3 regions of the Clostridium aromativorans genome follow, and region 3 is predicted to be linked to each of the others. Evidence: riboswitches for the same ligand, from Rfam matches in the RefSeq annotation. Region 3 holds a riboswitch; each other region holds the start of a gene.
What was found. Region 3 has a riboswitch for S-adenosylmethionine ahead of LN736_RS10115 (amino acid permease). Riboswitches for the same ligand answer to the same signal wherever they lie in the genome.

Region 1 (4,729 bases), on a different contig from region 3:
TTAAATAAGTCAGCTTTTTCTCTAAAACTACAATTAGGACATACATATATTTTCCCCTGGCCTTCTCCTCTGAGTTCAAGTTTTTTATGACATTCAGGGCATCTTACATTGGTAAATCTGCTTATATTTTCCCTATAGCCGCACTCTCTATCCTGACAGATATACATCATTCCACTCTTTCCCTTTACCTGAAGCATGTATTTGCCGCAGTGAGGGCATTTCTTGCCTGTAACATTGTCATACACAAATTTATCTTTACTTTTCTTTACATCTTCCACCAATCTCACTGCATACTTTCTCATCTTCTTTGAAAATATATCTGGTTTTTCATTACCTGTACTTATATCTTCAAGTTCTTTTTCCCATTTAGCTGTCATAAGAGGTGATTTAAGTCCTTCTGGAACTAAATCCACAAGCTGTTTTCCCTTGGATGTCGGAACAATTTCCCTACCTCTTTTTTCCACATAAAACATATTAAATAGTTTCTCTATTATGTCTGCCCTAGTGGCCACAGTTCCTATACCTCCAGTTTCTCCAAGAGTTTTGGCACTTTCACTGTCCAATTTCACATATTTTTGGGGATTTTCCATGGCCGATAAAAGAGTGGCCTCATTAAACCTGGCAGGCGGTTTGGTTTGAAGTTTGTTCAATTCCACAGCCCTTATATTTACGATATCACCCTTTTTTACTTTTGGAAGCAACTGGCTGTCTTTTTCACCTTCTGCCTCCATTCCGGCTCCCCTCTCATATACCATTTTCCACCCTTTGGATTTTACTACATTCCCCACGGCTGTAAACAATTCTCCAGCAATATCTGCTTTTACAGAAGTTTGAACATACTCATAAGGAGGAAGCATAACTGCTAAAAATCTTTTTACAACCAGATCGTATATATTCATTTCTTCAGTACTCAATCTAGACAGCTGCACTCTTTCTTCCGTGGGAATTATGGCATGGTGATCTCCAATTTTGCCATTATCCACAAACCCTTTATGGGCATTTATTTTTTTACTCATTATCCGATCTGCAAATTTTTTATAACTTCCCAATGAAATAGCTTTCAATCTTTCAGGTATAGTTTCAAACACATCTGTAGAAATATACCTGGAATCAGTTCTTGGATAAGTCAATATCTTATAGTTTTCATAAAGTCTCTGCATTATTGAAAGTGTCTCTTTAGCTGAATAGTTGAATATCCTGTTGGCATCTCTCTGAAGTTCAGTTAGATCATACAGGGCCGGTGAAAATTTTCTTTTGTCATTTTCCACTACATCAACTACAGTACAAATCTTACCATTGATTTTCTTTACAATGCCATCTGCCTTGTCTTTATTAAAGATATTTGCCCTGCCGCTTTTTCTATCAACCCATTTCAATTTAAACTTATCGGATTTAGCAGTGATTTCATAATAATCCTTAGGTTTAAAATCATTTATTTCTTTTTCTCTGTTAACTATCATGGCCAGAGTTGCAGACTGTACTCTCCCTGCAGTAAGCTGTGCATTATATTTGCAAGTGAGGGCCCGGGTTATGTTAAGTCCTACCACCCAGTCCGCTTCTGCCCTGCACTGTGCAGCTCTATACAGATTATCATATTTAGAAGAAGGTTTTAAATTTTTAAATCCATTTATTATGGATTTATCCGTCTGTGAGGATATCCATAACCTTTTAAGAGGTTTTTTTATTCTGGCCTTTTCTATTATCCACCTGGCTACCAGTTCTCCTTCCCTTCCAGAATCCGTGGCAATTACTATTTCCCCTATATCCTTTCTATTCATCTGAGCCTTAACTATATTAAACTGTTTTCCGCTTTGCTTTATAACTACCAGCTTTAATTTTTCTGGAAGCATCGGCAGGTCTTCCAGGTTCCAATTCTTATATTTTTCACTGTAGACTTCCGGATCCGCCAATGTTACCAAATGCCCGAGTGCCCAGGTCACTACATATCTGTCTCCCTCCAGATAGCCCGAGTTTTTTCTATTACACCTAAGTACCCTAGCCAAATCCCTTCCTACAGAAGGCTTTTCAGCCAATACCAATATTTTGCTCATACTTATTTCCTTTCATCATAGATTAAACTTCAAAAAATTAGAGATAGCATTTCCAAACTATCCCTTATTCTATCTATTTTATTATAATATTTATAATGGTTATTTACAAGCTAAAAGGCTGCAACCCGTCCGTTACTACTAATAAAAAAATACTACCCATCTATAAACGGATAGTATTTTTTCACTTCAACAATTGCATACAAAATTTGACTCTTATCACTGCTTTTTTTAAAACACAAGATATAAGAAATTTTTAGTTCTAGATTATTTTTCTCAGTTTTTCCGATGATTTGACATAATCACACAAATTCATATATTTTACTTTCAATTTATACACAGTATAGTTCTTTAAGTTTCCATTTCGAATATATTTCCCCTTATTTTTACCGCCTAAGGCCTTGAATACTCTATAAATTTCAGTAGAATATATTATTTTAGTCAATTTTCCAGAAACACATATTCTCTTAAACATCTTATACTTCTCAATTTTACTTTGAAAGTAAACATTGACTATAGAATCATTTTCAACATTCCCGATATCCTTATCTACAATAAAATATATATCTGTACAATCATTTATAAATTCAGCTATATTTATAATATATTTTTTATCAGTTTTATCCAATGTTATAAAATATGCCTTCTGGGACTGATCTATATATTTCATCGCATCATTTAATATTGCACTCATTTTCATACCCCTTTCCCACTAATATTTGCCGCAATATTTATAATATTGATTTTATCTTTATGCTATTAAAAAAAGATTAAATCTTACTTATTCGCAGAATTCAATCCTTACGGATAAGTTCAACTTAACCTCTAGTTTTCTAGTTAGTCAACTAAAATATTAAATTTACTCATAGAGTCAAAAAACTTCCTATGGAGAAACCACAGGAAGTTATATCCTTTCATTTCTCATCTCTCAGGTTAACCTGCTGGAATTGGCACCATTGAATAATATAAATTCAGGTTGCCGGGTATCATAGGGCCAGTCCCTCCACCTCTCTTGATAAGAATCAATATTTAATTATTACAATTATATATTACAATTATCAAAGTATTTTGTCAATACTAATTTTTATTTTTGTGTTATTAATTTGTAATAATGTCACCTAGGAAGCTGCCGTTTGTTTATCATCTGTTGACCTGTCATGCACATTCCAGGTAAAGCTCAAGAATATTATAGACAAAATGCAGGATACCATAAGAAGAATAAATCCTCCATTCCAGCTGAATTTATCCACTATACTTCCCATAGCTACCTCAGCCAGGACCTCGCCTCCCATATATCCAAATAAACCTGTAAATCCAGCCGCAGTTCCCGATGCGTTTTTAGGTACCAAATCCAGTGCACTTACTCCTATAAGCATAACAGGACCATATATAAGCGCTCCAATAGATGCCAAAGCACAGTTAATTGCTATTGGGTTACTACTCTTCCAATATACAAATACTGCTATAGTTACACCTATCATGCATATTATTCCTATAGGTGCACGTCTCCCATGAAATACTTTATCACTTATCCAGCCCACTATTATTGTTCCAGGTATGGCCGCATATTCAAAAAGCGCAAAGGCAATGGAAGAGCTTCTAGTATCAAAATTTCTCACTTCCTTCAAATAAGTGGGAACCCAATTTATAACTCCATACCTTACAAGGTATACAAATATATTTGCTATGGCAATGTACCAGAGAAATTTATTATTCAGAACATATTTAAACAGTATCTCCTTACCTGTCATCTGTCTCTCCCTGTCATCTACATTTACATCAGGGTAATCATTTTTATACTCTTCTATAGGTGGAAGGCCAACGGACTGAGGCATGTCCCTGGCAAATATAATAAATAATATTCCCCCAACTATTGCAATAATTGCAGGCAGGTAAAAGACGCCCTTCCAATTTCCGAAAATAGAAACTCCTACCATAGCTATAACTGCTATAGTACCTCCTCCTACATTGTGTGCAGTGTTCCAAATGGACATTTTCACTCCACGTTCTCTATCTGAGAACCAATGGGTCATAGTCCTTCCGCAGGGAGGCCATCCCATTCCCTGAAACCATCCATTTAATAACATCAATATAAACATCAAGGTTATACTGGACGTAATAGGGAAAAAGAGATTTACAACTCCTGAGGTTATAAGTCCTAAAGCTAGAAAATATCTGGGATTTGCTCTGTCTGAAACATTTCCCATTACAAATTTGCTTATTCCATAGGCAAGCCCAAGAGCTGAAGCCACAAATCCCAACTCAGTCTTTGTAAATCCCTCTTGTATCAAATAAGTCTTTGCCAATGCAAAATTACTTCTCACAAAATAATAGATCATATACCCTACATATATACTTATAAAAACCTGGATCCTGTACCTTTTATACTGTCTATCTATCTGATCTTCCGGGAGCCTTTGTATATGGGGTGCCGGTTTAAGTACATCAAACATTTTAAACATTCCTCCTTACATATATCAAATATCAAATTTCCTCTAAATACCTATTCTCCATATATCTGTCTCTATTATGAATATTCCATGTAAGAGACAAAAAAAGTGTTCCAAGTACACAAGAGCTTATAATTATCATAAAAAATGCTGTCCATCCATAATACTGTATGCTTTTGCCAATCACAATTCCTCCAAAGGTAGTTCCAAATAAATATCCAAATAATCCTG
Region 2 (4,729 bases), on a different contig from region 3:
TATATCATATCTCAGAGGCCCTTTTTTGAATGCCAATTCATTTGTTTTTCTAAAACTATATTCTTCAATATCGTCTTTGTTGGTTCTTATTTCAGAAAGTATTACATCTCTCTCTTTTTCAATTTCATCTGCGGGAAATATTGAATTCATAAGCATATCAGAAATAATATCTAAAGACTTTTCTAATTCTATCCACAATGCTGTAATGCTATACACTGTAGAACCATTATCCGTATAAGCATTGTATTCTCCACCTAAGGTTTCTAAATTCACATTCAATCTTTCATTATTTCTAGATTTCGTGCCCTTAAAAAGCATGTGCTCAATAAAATGGGATATACCTTTTTCATCAATGTTTTCATATATGGCGCCAATTTTAATGCCAGCATGTAAAGCCATTATTTGTGTATCCTTCTTTATAGTGATAAGTTTTATACCATTAGGCAGAACACTTTCTTTAGCATCAAACATATGAAATTCTCCTTTAATTCATCAGTATATTCTATTATAGTTTATATCATTATAAATAAAAAGTATTTAAATCAAATTAAAATTTGATAATATGTATATACTATGATATGATAAGTTTTGTTTTGTAATATAAAAAAGAAAGAGGAATTTTAATGAAAAATATTGATTTTAATAATTTAGGCTTACATTCTAAAGTCCTCCAGGCCATAGATAATATGGGATTTGAAGAGCCTTCTCAAATTCAAGCGGAATCAATTCCCATAATATTAGAGGGAAAAGATGTAATAGGTCAGGCACAAACAGGTACGGGAAAAACCTTGGCCTTTGGAGCACCAATGCTGAGTAAAATTGATTGCAATAGTAAAAACATTTCATCTATAATAATCACGCCTACTCGAGAGCTTGCCATTCAAGTAAATGACGAACTATCCAGAATTGCCAAATTTAGAAAAATATCACTGCTTCCAATATACGGCGGTCAGCCCATAGAGAGGCAAATTAAAGCCTTGAAAAGAGGCATAGATGTAGTAGTAGGCACACCTGGGAGAATATTAGACCACCTACATAGAAATACCCTGGATTTAAGCAGTATACAATTTCTGATAATAGATGAGGCAGATGAAATGCTGGATATGGGTTTTATAGATGATATAGAAGATATAATCAAAGCCTGCAATTCAAATAGACAGACACTGCTCTTTTCCGCTACCATGCCAAATCAGATAAGAAAATTAGCCTCAAAATACATGAAAAGCGATACAAAATATATAGAAATAGCTAAAAACACGTTAACTGTTGAAAAAACAAAACAGTATTACTATGAAATAAAAAACAAAGATAGGTTCGAATCTCTATGTAGAATTTTAGATGTAGATGAACCCTCCAGTGCTATCATATTTTGCAGAACTAAACGCGGCGTAGATGAATTAGTAGAAGGCCTCCAGTCAAGAGGATACAATGTAGAAGGTATGCACGGAGACATGGGGCAAAATCAGAGGTTGAACACACTTAGAAAATTCAAAGATTCCTCCCTGGACTTTTTAGTTGCCACTGACGTAGCTGCCAGGGGAATAGATGTTGAAAATGTATCCCATGTAATAAATTATGATCTTCCCCAGGACACCGAATCCTACGTACACAGAATAGGAAGGACTGGAAGAGCCAATAAAGAGGGAATTGCCTATTCTCTGGTAACTCCCAAAGAATATATGCTGTTAAAGCAGATAGAAAAATTCACTAAAAGCAAAATAAAGAGAAAAGAAATTCCTACAGTAGATGATATATTTGAAGCTAAATATAAAAATATAGAAAAAAAGATAAGAGATGTTATATCGGAAAACAATTATAAAAATTTTGTTCCAGTAGCAATGGAATTGGATGAAGAATACAATTTGGTGGATGTGGCTGCTGCCCTTATGAAGATAATTTTCGAAAAGGAATTGAGTTTTAATTATAAGGAGAATTCCATAAACATAGAAGAGGAAAATATGAGATTATTTTTTTCCATAGGAAGAATGGATAATATAACTCCAAGAAAGCTGTTGAAATTCATAGCTGAAACCTCTTCAGTGGAGGCCTATGAAATAGGAGATATAGACATACTAAACAAATTTACCTTTATAAGCGTTCCCGAAAGAGTTGGAAACATCATACTTAAAAAATCCAATGGTAAAAAGCTTCAAGGCAGAAGAGTTTCTGTAGAACTGGCAAAAAATAAAAAATCCCATCGTTAAATTAATTTGTCCTATAAGAGCCATGTGAAACCCTGTAAATATCATGAAATATATCCCTATGGTTTCTTTTAGGACTTTTATCCAATATTGACAACAACAACATCAAAAATAGAATTTTAACTCAAAATGTATAAAATAAGTTGGAGGAACCCATATGAATAAATTAAATTTTAAAGGCAGTGCAATGTTAAACCCAACTCCAGTGGTCCTTGTGGTTTCCAAAAGCATATCCAATAAATTAAATATTTTTACAGTGGGATGGGTAAGCACTGTATGTACTAAAAAACCCATTGTCGCCATGGGAATAAGACCTGAAAGGCTTTCTCATAAATACATTAAAGAAAGTGGACAATGTTCTATAAATCTTCCTACAAAAGATATGACTACAATTGTAGATTATTGTGGAGTTGTTTCTGGAAAAAAGGAAGATAAAATCAAACATTTTAATCTTAAACTTAACAAAGGCATATCCATCTCCACTCCATCTCTTGAAAGATCTCCAGTAGCCCTGGAGTGCAAATTGCTGTCAATTACACCTCTTGGAACTCACGATCTATTTTTGCTGGAAATTTCAAACGTAAAAGTGGATAAAAATCTGCTTGATTTAAACAATAAAATACATTTCGAAAAAGCGAACCTTATCTGTTACAGCCATGGAGAATACTACAGCCTAAATTCAAAACCTCTTGGCCACTTTGGATATTCAATCAAGAGAAGAAATAAAGCCCCAAGATAAGGGCTTTTATTTGATCATTTACAGTATTAACTAGCTCTCACAAACATCTATCCACTGTCCATTTACCAAATTGCCAATTACCTCTGGTTTTATTTTAAGGGCAAACTCTTTAGATCCAGCAGCAGGGTATACATATTCAAAATCCCTTATAGATTTATCCAAATATACTTTAATAGGGTTTTTCAATCCAAAAGGACACAGTCCTCCCACAGGATGACCTGTATCTTCCAGCACCTCATCATGACTCAGCATTTTAGCCTTAGTTTTAAAAAACTTTTTGTATTTTTTATTACTAACTCTTAAATCCCCTCTCATAACTATTAATATATCATCATCTTTAACTTTAAATGCCAACGTCTTTGCTATATATTTTGGCTCCGTATGTATGGTTTCTGCAGCCTGCTGAACAGTAGCACCACTATCAGGAAGTTTGAATACTGGATTTTCCATTCCCCTATCTAAAAAATAATTAACTACACTTTCTACACTCATCTTCAATTCCTCCAATTTTTTATCAAATAATTCTTAAGTTCAAGAAATGACATCCATGATTATACATTGTAAACTGTGAATCAAGAAAAGATAGCCTTCAGATAAAAAATCTCCTTATAGATAAGCTATAAGGAGATTTACATACTCATATATCTTATCTTCCAGGTATCACCTGCTGGAATTAGCACCTTAAAATATAATTTTAGGTTGCCGGACATCATGGGGCCAGTCCCTCAGTCTCTCGCGATAAGAATTTTAATATTAATTTTAAATACAGGATACCAGACTATCATTTGTTTGTCAACTCATGTTTTTGTAAAAAAATATTTCGCTAGATAAAATATCCAGCGAAATATTTATAAAATCTTTTCTATTTCCACATCATAATTTCCATCTGGAGATGCAACCGTCGCCCTTTCCCCCACTTTCATCCTAAATAAGGCTTTACCCAGAGGTGATTCTATACTTATTTTCATCTTTTTCACATCTGATTCTACTGAACTTACAAGAGTAACCTGTTCAACTTCATCTATATCACAAAATTTTACTTCTGCCGTTTTATTTATATCGAACACATCTTCATCCTGTGAACTCTCTATTATTACAGCATTTTTAAGTTGACTTTCCAGTTCCTGTATTCTAGTTTCAGTCATAGATTGATCATCTTTAGCTGCACTGTAATCGGCATTTTCGCTAAGATCCCCCTGTGCACGAGCAGATTTCAAGGCAGCTTTTATTTCCACCCTTTTAACCGTCTTTAAATATTCCAATTCCTGTTCAAGTTTTTTTTTGCCTGATTCTGTCAAAATTACATCTTGCATAAATAATTCACCTACTATTCTAAATTTTCCATAATGTAATCAAAAAACCAGCTATTTTTCATGGATTCGCTGTTTTTTTACGTGCTCATTTGCCTTACTATTTTATTATAATATTACTAATTAAATAATACAACCCAAGTTCCAGACAGTCTAGTAAAATTCAGGCCAGCCTTTTATAGATGATTCTTAAAATCAACATAATTATACCTATCAGTATCAATATTGAAAACATGTTGACACAATAATATTTACCATTATATAATATATTTAGTAAGGCATTTAAAAGACATACACACAATTATATTTGCAATTTTTGTATGTATGAGAGCATATGAATCTGAGAGAGTATTTACTTAGATTTTTATATGCTTTTTTTAATGAATAAATTTACAGTCAAGTGTATACAAGGAGGGAGGTTATTTATTATGAAAAATATAAAAGATATTTTTTTCATGTTGATTGGAACATTTCTTGTA
Region 3 (4,729 bases):
TTGATTACAGGTTTAACATGATGTATAATGAGTTCTACAGGAGGCGATATTGCATGGATAAAATTTCAAGTTTCACTGTCAATCATTTAAAATTAATACCAGGTGTTTATGTTTCCAGAAAAGATAAATTTGGAGATGTAGTTCTAACCACATTTGATATAAGAATGACAAGCCCTAATGACGAACCTGTTATGAATACAGCTGAAGTTCATACTATTGAGCATTTGGGAGCAACTTTTTTGAGAAATCACAGCACTTATGGAGGTAAAACCGTATATTTTGGACCCATGGGTTGCAGAACCGGATTTTATCTGATTTTGTATGGAGACTATGAGTCAAAGGATATCGTGGATTTGCTGGTGGAAATGTATAAATTTATCTTGAATTTTGAAGGTGACATACCCGGTGCTGCTCCAAAAGACTGCGGAAATTATTTGGATATGAATCTTCCTATGGCGAAGTACTGGGCAGATAAATTTCTCAAAGAGGTCTTGACAGACATCTCGGATGAGAGGTTGAATTATCCTGAATAATACAATACAATTTATAAAAGGTTGCTTCTATCTATTTTGAGCAGAAGTAACTTTTTTAAATTTTATATGTAAAATTATACTTGATTAATTAAAGTTTATGTAGTATTATCAGATTGTAGATTATATAAATGTAATGATGGGAAGAGTAGATTGTACGATGCTATTTTAGAGAGAATTTTCGTGTGGTGTGAGAAAATTTTAGCGGGAGACAATTGAAATGCATCCTGGAGCACTGAATTGAACTTGAGTAGGTTTCAGCGGAAACAGCCGTTAAAATGTTAAGGTATGATTGTACCGACAATGAGTTTTTCTTTCCTGCATAGGTTGTTTTTATGCAGTACTTGAGGGATAAACAGAGTGGAACCGTAGAAGTAAAACCTTCTGCCTCTGTAAGGGGCGGAAGGTTTTTTGTTTTTCATAATTCCGGAATTTGAAAAATATTAAACAACAGCTTCAACAGCGAAAATTTGTAATTTAAAGGAGATTGTTATATTATGGAAGTTTTTAATGATATTAAGGAAATGATAGGAAAAACACCTATACTGAAAATAAACAAATTTGATCTAAAAGATGGAGTTAATATATATGCCAAACTTGAAAATTTTAATCCAGGAGGCAGTGTAAAAGATAGAATTGGCGATTATATGATAAAAAAGGCAGAGGAAAGCGGTAGATTGAAGAAAGGCTACACTATAGTTGAAGCTACTGCAGGCAATACTGGTCTTGGAATTGCGCTGGGAGCTTTAAACAGAGGATACAGGGTTATATTTGCAGTACCGGAGAAATTTTCCATAGAAAAACAGGTATTGATGAGGGCGCTTGGAGCGGAGATAATTCATACTCCAGAAGAAGATGGAATGAGAGGTGCTATTGAAAAATCCAAGGAGATTTTAAATCAGATACCAAATTCCATAGCTTTGGGACAATTTGAAAACAATGATAATCCCGAGGCACATTATGCTACTACAGGTCCTGAAATATATGAACAGTTAGGTGGGAAAATAGATTATTTTGTGGCTGGAGCAGGTACCGGCGGAACTTTTACAGGTGTGGCAAAGTATTTAAAGGAAAAGGACAGCAGCATAAAGACCATACTGGCGGATCCGGAAGGTTCTACCCTTGGCGGTGGTACTGAAGAGCACGGTTATGCTATTGAAGGCATAGGAAATGATTTCCTGCCGGACACTATGGATATAAAATTGGTTGATAAAGTTATAAAGGTAAATGATGATGAAGCTTTTAGATTGGTGAGAGAGTTGGCAAAAAAGGAAGGCTTGATAGTTGGATCTTCCTCTGGTGCAGCTCTTGCAGCAGCGTTGAAATTGGCAGATACCATAGATGGAGGAAATATAGTAACTATATTTCCAGATAGGGGAGACAGATATTTCAGTAAAAATTTGTATGAATAGAAAGATTTCTATTGACAAAAAGAATAAAGAATTGTATATTGAATATAAATTAAATATAAGTGATTTACAATATTTGTAGACTTTCTTATCGAGAGAGGCGGAGGGACTGGCCCTGTGATGCCCGGCAACCGATTGTAATTTGTACAGTAAATGGTGCCAATTCCAGCAGGTAAAACCTGAAAGATGAGAGATAATGGAATTTATACTTCCTGTGATTTCTCACAGGAAGTTTTTTAATGTAATTATATAAAATCAAATATTATAATTCTTATCAAGAGTGGTTAAGGGACTGGCCCTATGATACCCGGCAACCAGATATACATTTAGTTCGTACATCTAGGTGCTAATTCCAGCAGGTATATCCTGAAAGATGAGGGACAATGGAATCTATATGTCTTCTCACATATAGATTTTTTACTTGGAGGTATAAATAAGATGTACAATAATGCAGGCAATAAATTACTAAAAAAAGATCTTAAAAATAGGCATATTCAGATGATAGCTATTGGAGGTGCCATAGGTGTAGGATTGTTCTATGGCTCTGCAGATGCTATTAAGACAGGCGGACCTGCCATTATTCTGGCATATTTAATAGGAGGACTGTTCATTTTTTTCATTATGAGGGCCTTGGGTGAGCTGGCTGTAGATGAGCCAAATTCGGGTTCCTTCAGTGCTTATGCTACTCGTTACCTTGGAAATTTTGCAGGATTTTTTTCAGGCTGGACATATTGGTTTCAGGCTACAGCTACTGTTATGGCAGAACTCACTGCCATGGGGGTATATGTTCAATTTTGGCTTCCCCAGTTTCCAAAATGGATTACTGCACTTATATTTTTGATCATACTCATTGCAGTCAATTTAGTTGGAGTTAAAGCTTACGGTGAATTTGAATTTTGGTTTGCCCTTGTGAAAGTGGTTGCCATAGTATGCATGATTATTTTTGGAATGCTTATTATATTATTTGGATTTAATAATGGAGGGCATTCTATTGGATTTTCTAATATATGGAATAATGGAGGATTTTTCGCCAATGGATTTAAAGGGTTTGTGCTTTCTTTTGTTTTTGTGAGTTTTGCATTTGGAGGGGTGGAACTTATTGGCATAACGGCGGGAGAGGCAAGGGATCCACAAAAATCCATTCCAAAAGCTATCAACGATGTATTTTGGCGTATACTTATCTTCTATGTGGGTTCTGTGTTGGTGATGCTGGCACTTTATCCCTGGAATAAAATTGGGGTTGCAGGAAGTCCCTTTGTATTGGTGTTCTCTAAAGTAGGTATTCCTGCAGCTGCTTCAGTCATAAATTTTGTAATTTTGACAGCTGCTCTTTCAGGCATGAACAGTGCCCTGTATATAAATGGCAGAATGCTTTACAGTCTGGCACTAAATGGTAATGCTCCCAGAGTATTTGGAAAGTTGAATAAATCCGGGGCACCCTATGTGGGAACACTCTTCAGTACGGCTGTGGCATTGATTGCCGTAATTTTAAATTATTTCATACCGGAGAAATTTTTTACATATATTTCCTCAACAACAACTATAGCCATTTTGACTGCCTGGGGTACGATTCTTATAACACAATTGAAGTTCCGCAGAAAAAAAGCTATGGAAGGGCAGAAAATTGCTTTTAAAATGCCTTTTTACCCTTTTTCTTCATACATTACAATAATTTATCTGCTGGCTATTGTTGTTACAATGGCGTTTTTGCCAGCTACCCGCATTGCCCTTTATATTGCGCCTATATGGGTATTGGCCATGGTGGGAATATATAAATTACTTCATCATAGTGAACAATCAAAATTATCATATATAAATAGTAAATAGAAAAGTTAAATAAATTGGAGGGATAAAGATGAGTAGATTATTTACATCAGAATCAGTTACAGAGGGACATCCTGATAAAATTTGTGATCAAATATCGGATGCAGTTCTAGATGCTGTTATTGAACAGGACAAATATGGAAGAGTAGCTTGCGAAACAGTTGTAAATACAGGGCTTGTGCTTCTAGTTGGAGAGATATCCACTAAAGCCTATGTGGATATACCTAAGATAGTGAGGAAAACTATCGAAGAAATAGGATATACAGGTTCAAAATTTGGATTTGATGCCAGCAATTGCGCGGTTATAACATCAATAGATGAGCAATCTTCAGATATTGCCTTGGGAGTAAATGAATCACTGGAGGCAAAACTGGGAGAAAAAGATGATATAGAGGCAATAGGTGCAGGGGATCAAGGGATGGTGTTTGGATTTGCCACAAATGAGACACCTGAATATATGCCACTTCCAATAGCACTGGCTCATAGACTTTCGAGAGGATTGGCCGATGTCAGGAAAAATGGCATTATTCCATATTTAGGACCAGATGGTAAAACCCAGGTTACAGTAGAATATGAAGGAGAAAAACCTGTGAGAGTAGATACAATTTTGATATCCTCACAACATGAAGAAAATGTGGAACATGACCAGATTGAAAGAGATATAATAGATAATGTCATAAAAGAGGTAATACCTGAGAAATTTATAGATTCCAATACCAAATATATTGTGAATCCTACAGGAAGGTTTGTAAAGGGAGGTCCGGAGGCTGATTCAGGACTTACTGGAAGAAAGATAATAGTTGATACCTACGGTGGATATGGAAGGCATGGAGGAGGAGCTTTTTCGGGAAAAGATCCGACGAAAGTCGATAGATCCGGAGCCTATGCGGCAAGGTGGATAGCAAAGAATTTGGTGGCAGCAGGTGCTGCGGATAAGATAGAAGTGGAGGTTGCCTATGCTATAGG

Region 1: it holds a riboswitch for S-adenosylmethionine, as region 3 does, so the genes downstream of both, LN736_RS11020 (hypothetical protein) here and LN736_RS10115 (amino acid permease) in region 3, are expected to answer to the same signal.
Region 2: it holds a riboswitch for S-adenosylmethionine, as region 3 does, so the genes downstream of both, LN736_RS00510 (YbaK/EbsC family protein) here and LN736_RS10115 (amino acid permease) in region 3, are expected to answer to the same signal.

What each region holds. Positions count from the first base shown of each region.
Region 1 covers NZ_JAJJPB010000013.1:41,011-45,739, reverse strand. The annotation lists gene LN736_RS11025 (DNA topoisomerase III) at 1-2,051, opposite strand, end outside; gene LN736_RS11020 (hypothetical protein) at 2,311-2,742, opposite strand; SAM riboswitch class I at 2,967-3,070, opposite strand; gene glpT (glycerol-3-phosphate transporter) at 3,167-4,501, opposite strand; gene pgtP (phosphoglycerate transporter protein PgtP) at 4,533-4,729, opposite strand, start outside.
Region 2 covers NZ_JAJJPB010000001.1:107,765-112,493, forward strand. The annotation lists gene LN736_RS00495 (M16 family metallopeptidase) at 1-471, opposite strand, end outside; gene LN736_RS00500 (DEAD/DEAH box helicase) at 624-2,204, shown strand; gene LN736_RS00505 (flavin reductase family protein) at 2,359-2,940, shown strand; gene LN736_RS00510 (YbaK/EbsC family protein) at 2,971-3,432, opposite strand; SAM riboswitch class I at 3,584-3,685, opposite strand; gene greA (transcription elongation factor GreA) at 3,789-4,253, opposite strand; gene LN736_RS00520 (YitT family protein) at 4,679-4,729, shown strand, end outside.
Region 3 covers NZ_JAJJPB010000011.1:85,920-90,648, forward strand. The annotation lists gene LN736_RS10105 (S-ribosylhomocysteine lyase) at 54-533, shown strand; gene cysK (cysteine synthase A) at 1,028-1,942, shown strand; SAM riboswitch class I at 2,025-2,132, shown strand; SAM riboswitch class I at 2,208-2,319, shown strand; gene LN736_RS10115 (amino acid permease) at 2,378-3,766, shown strand; gene metK (methionine adenosyltransferase) at 3,795-4,729, shown strand, end outside.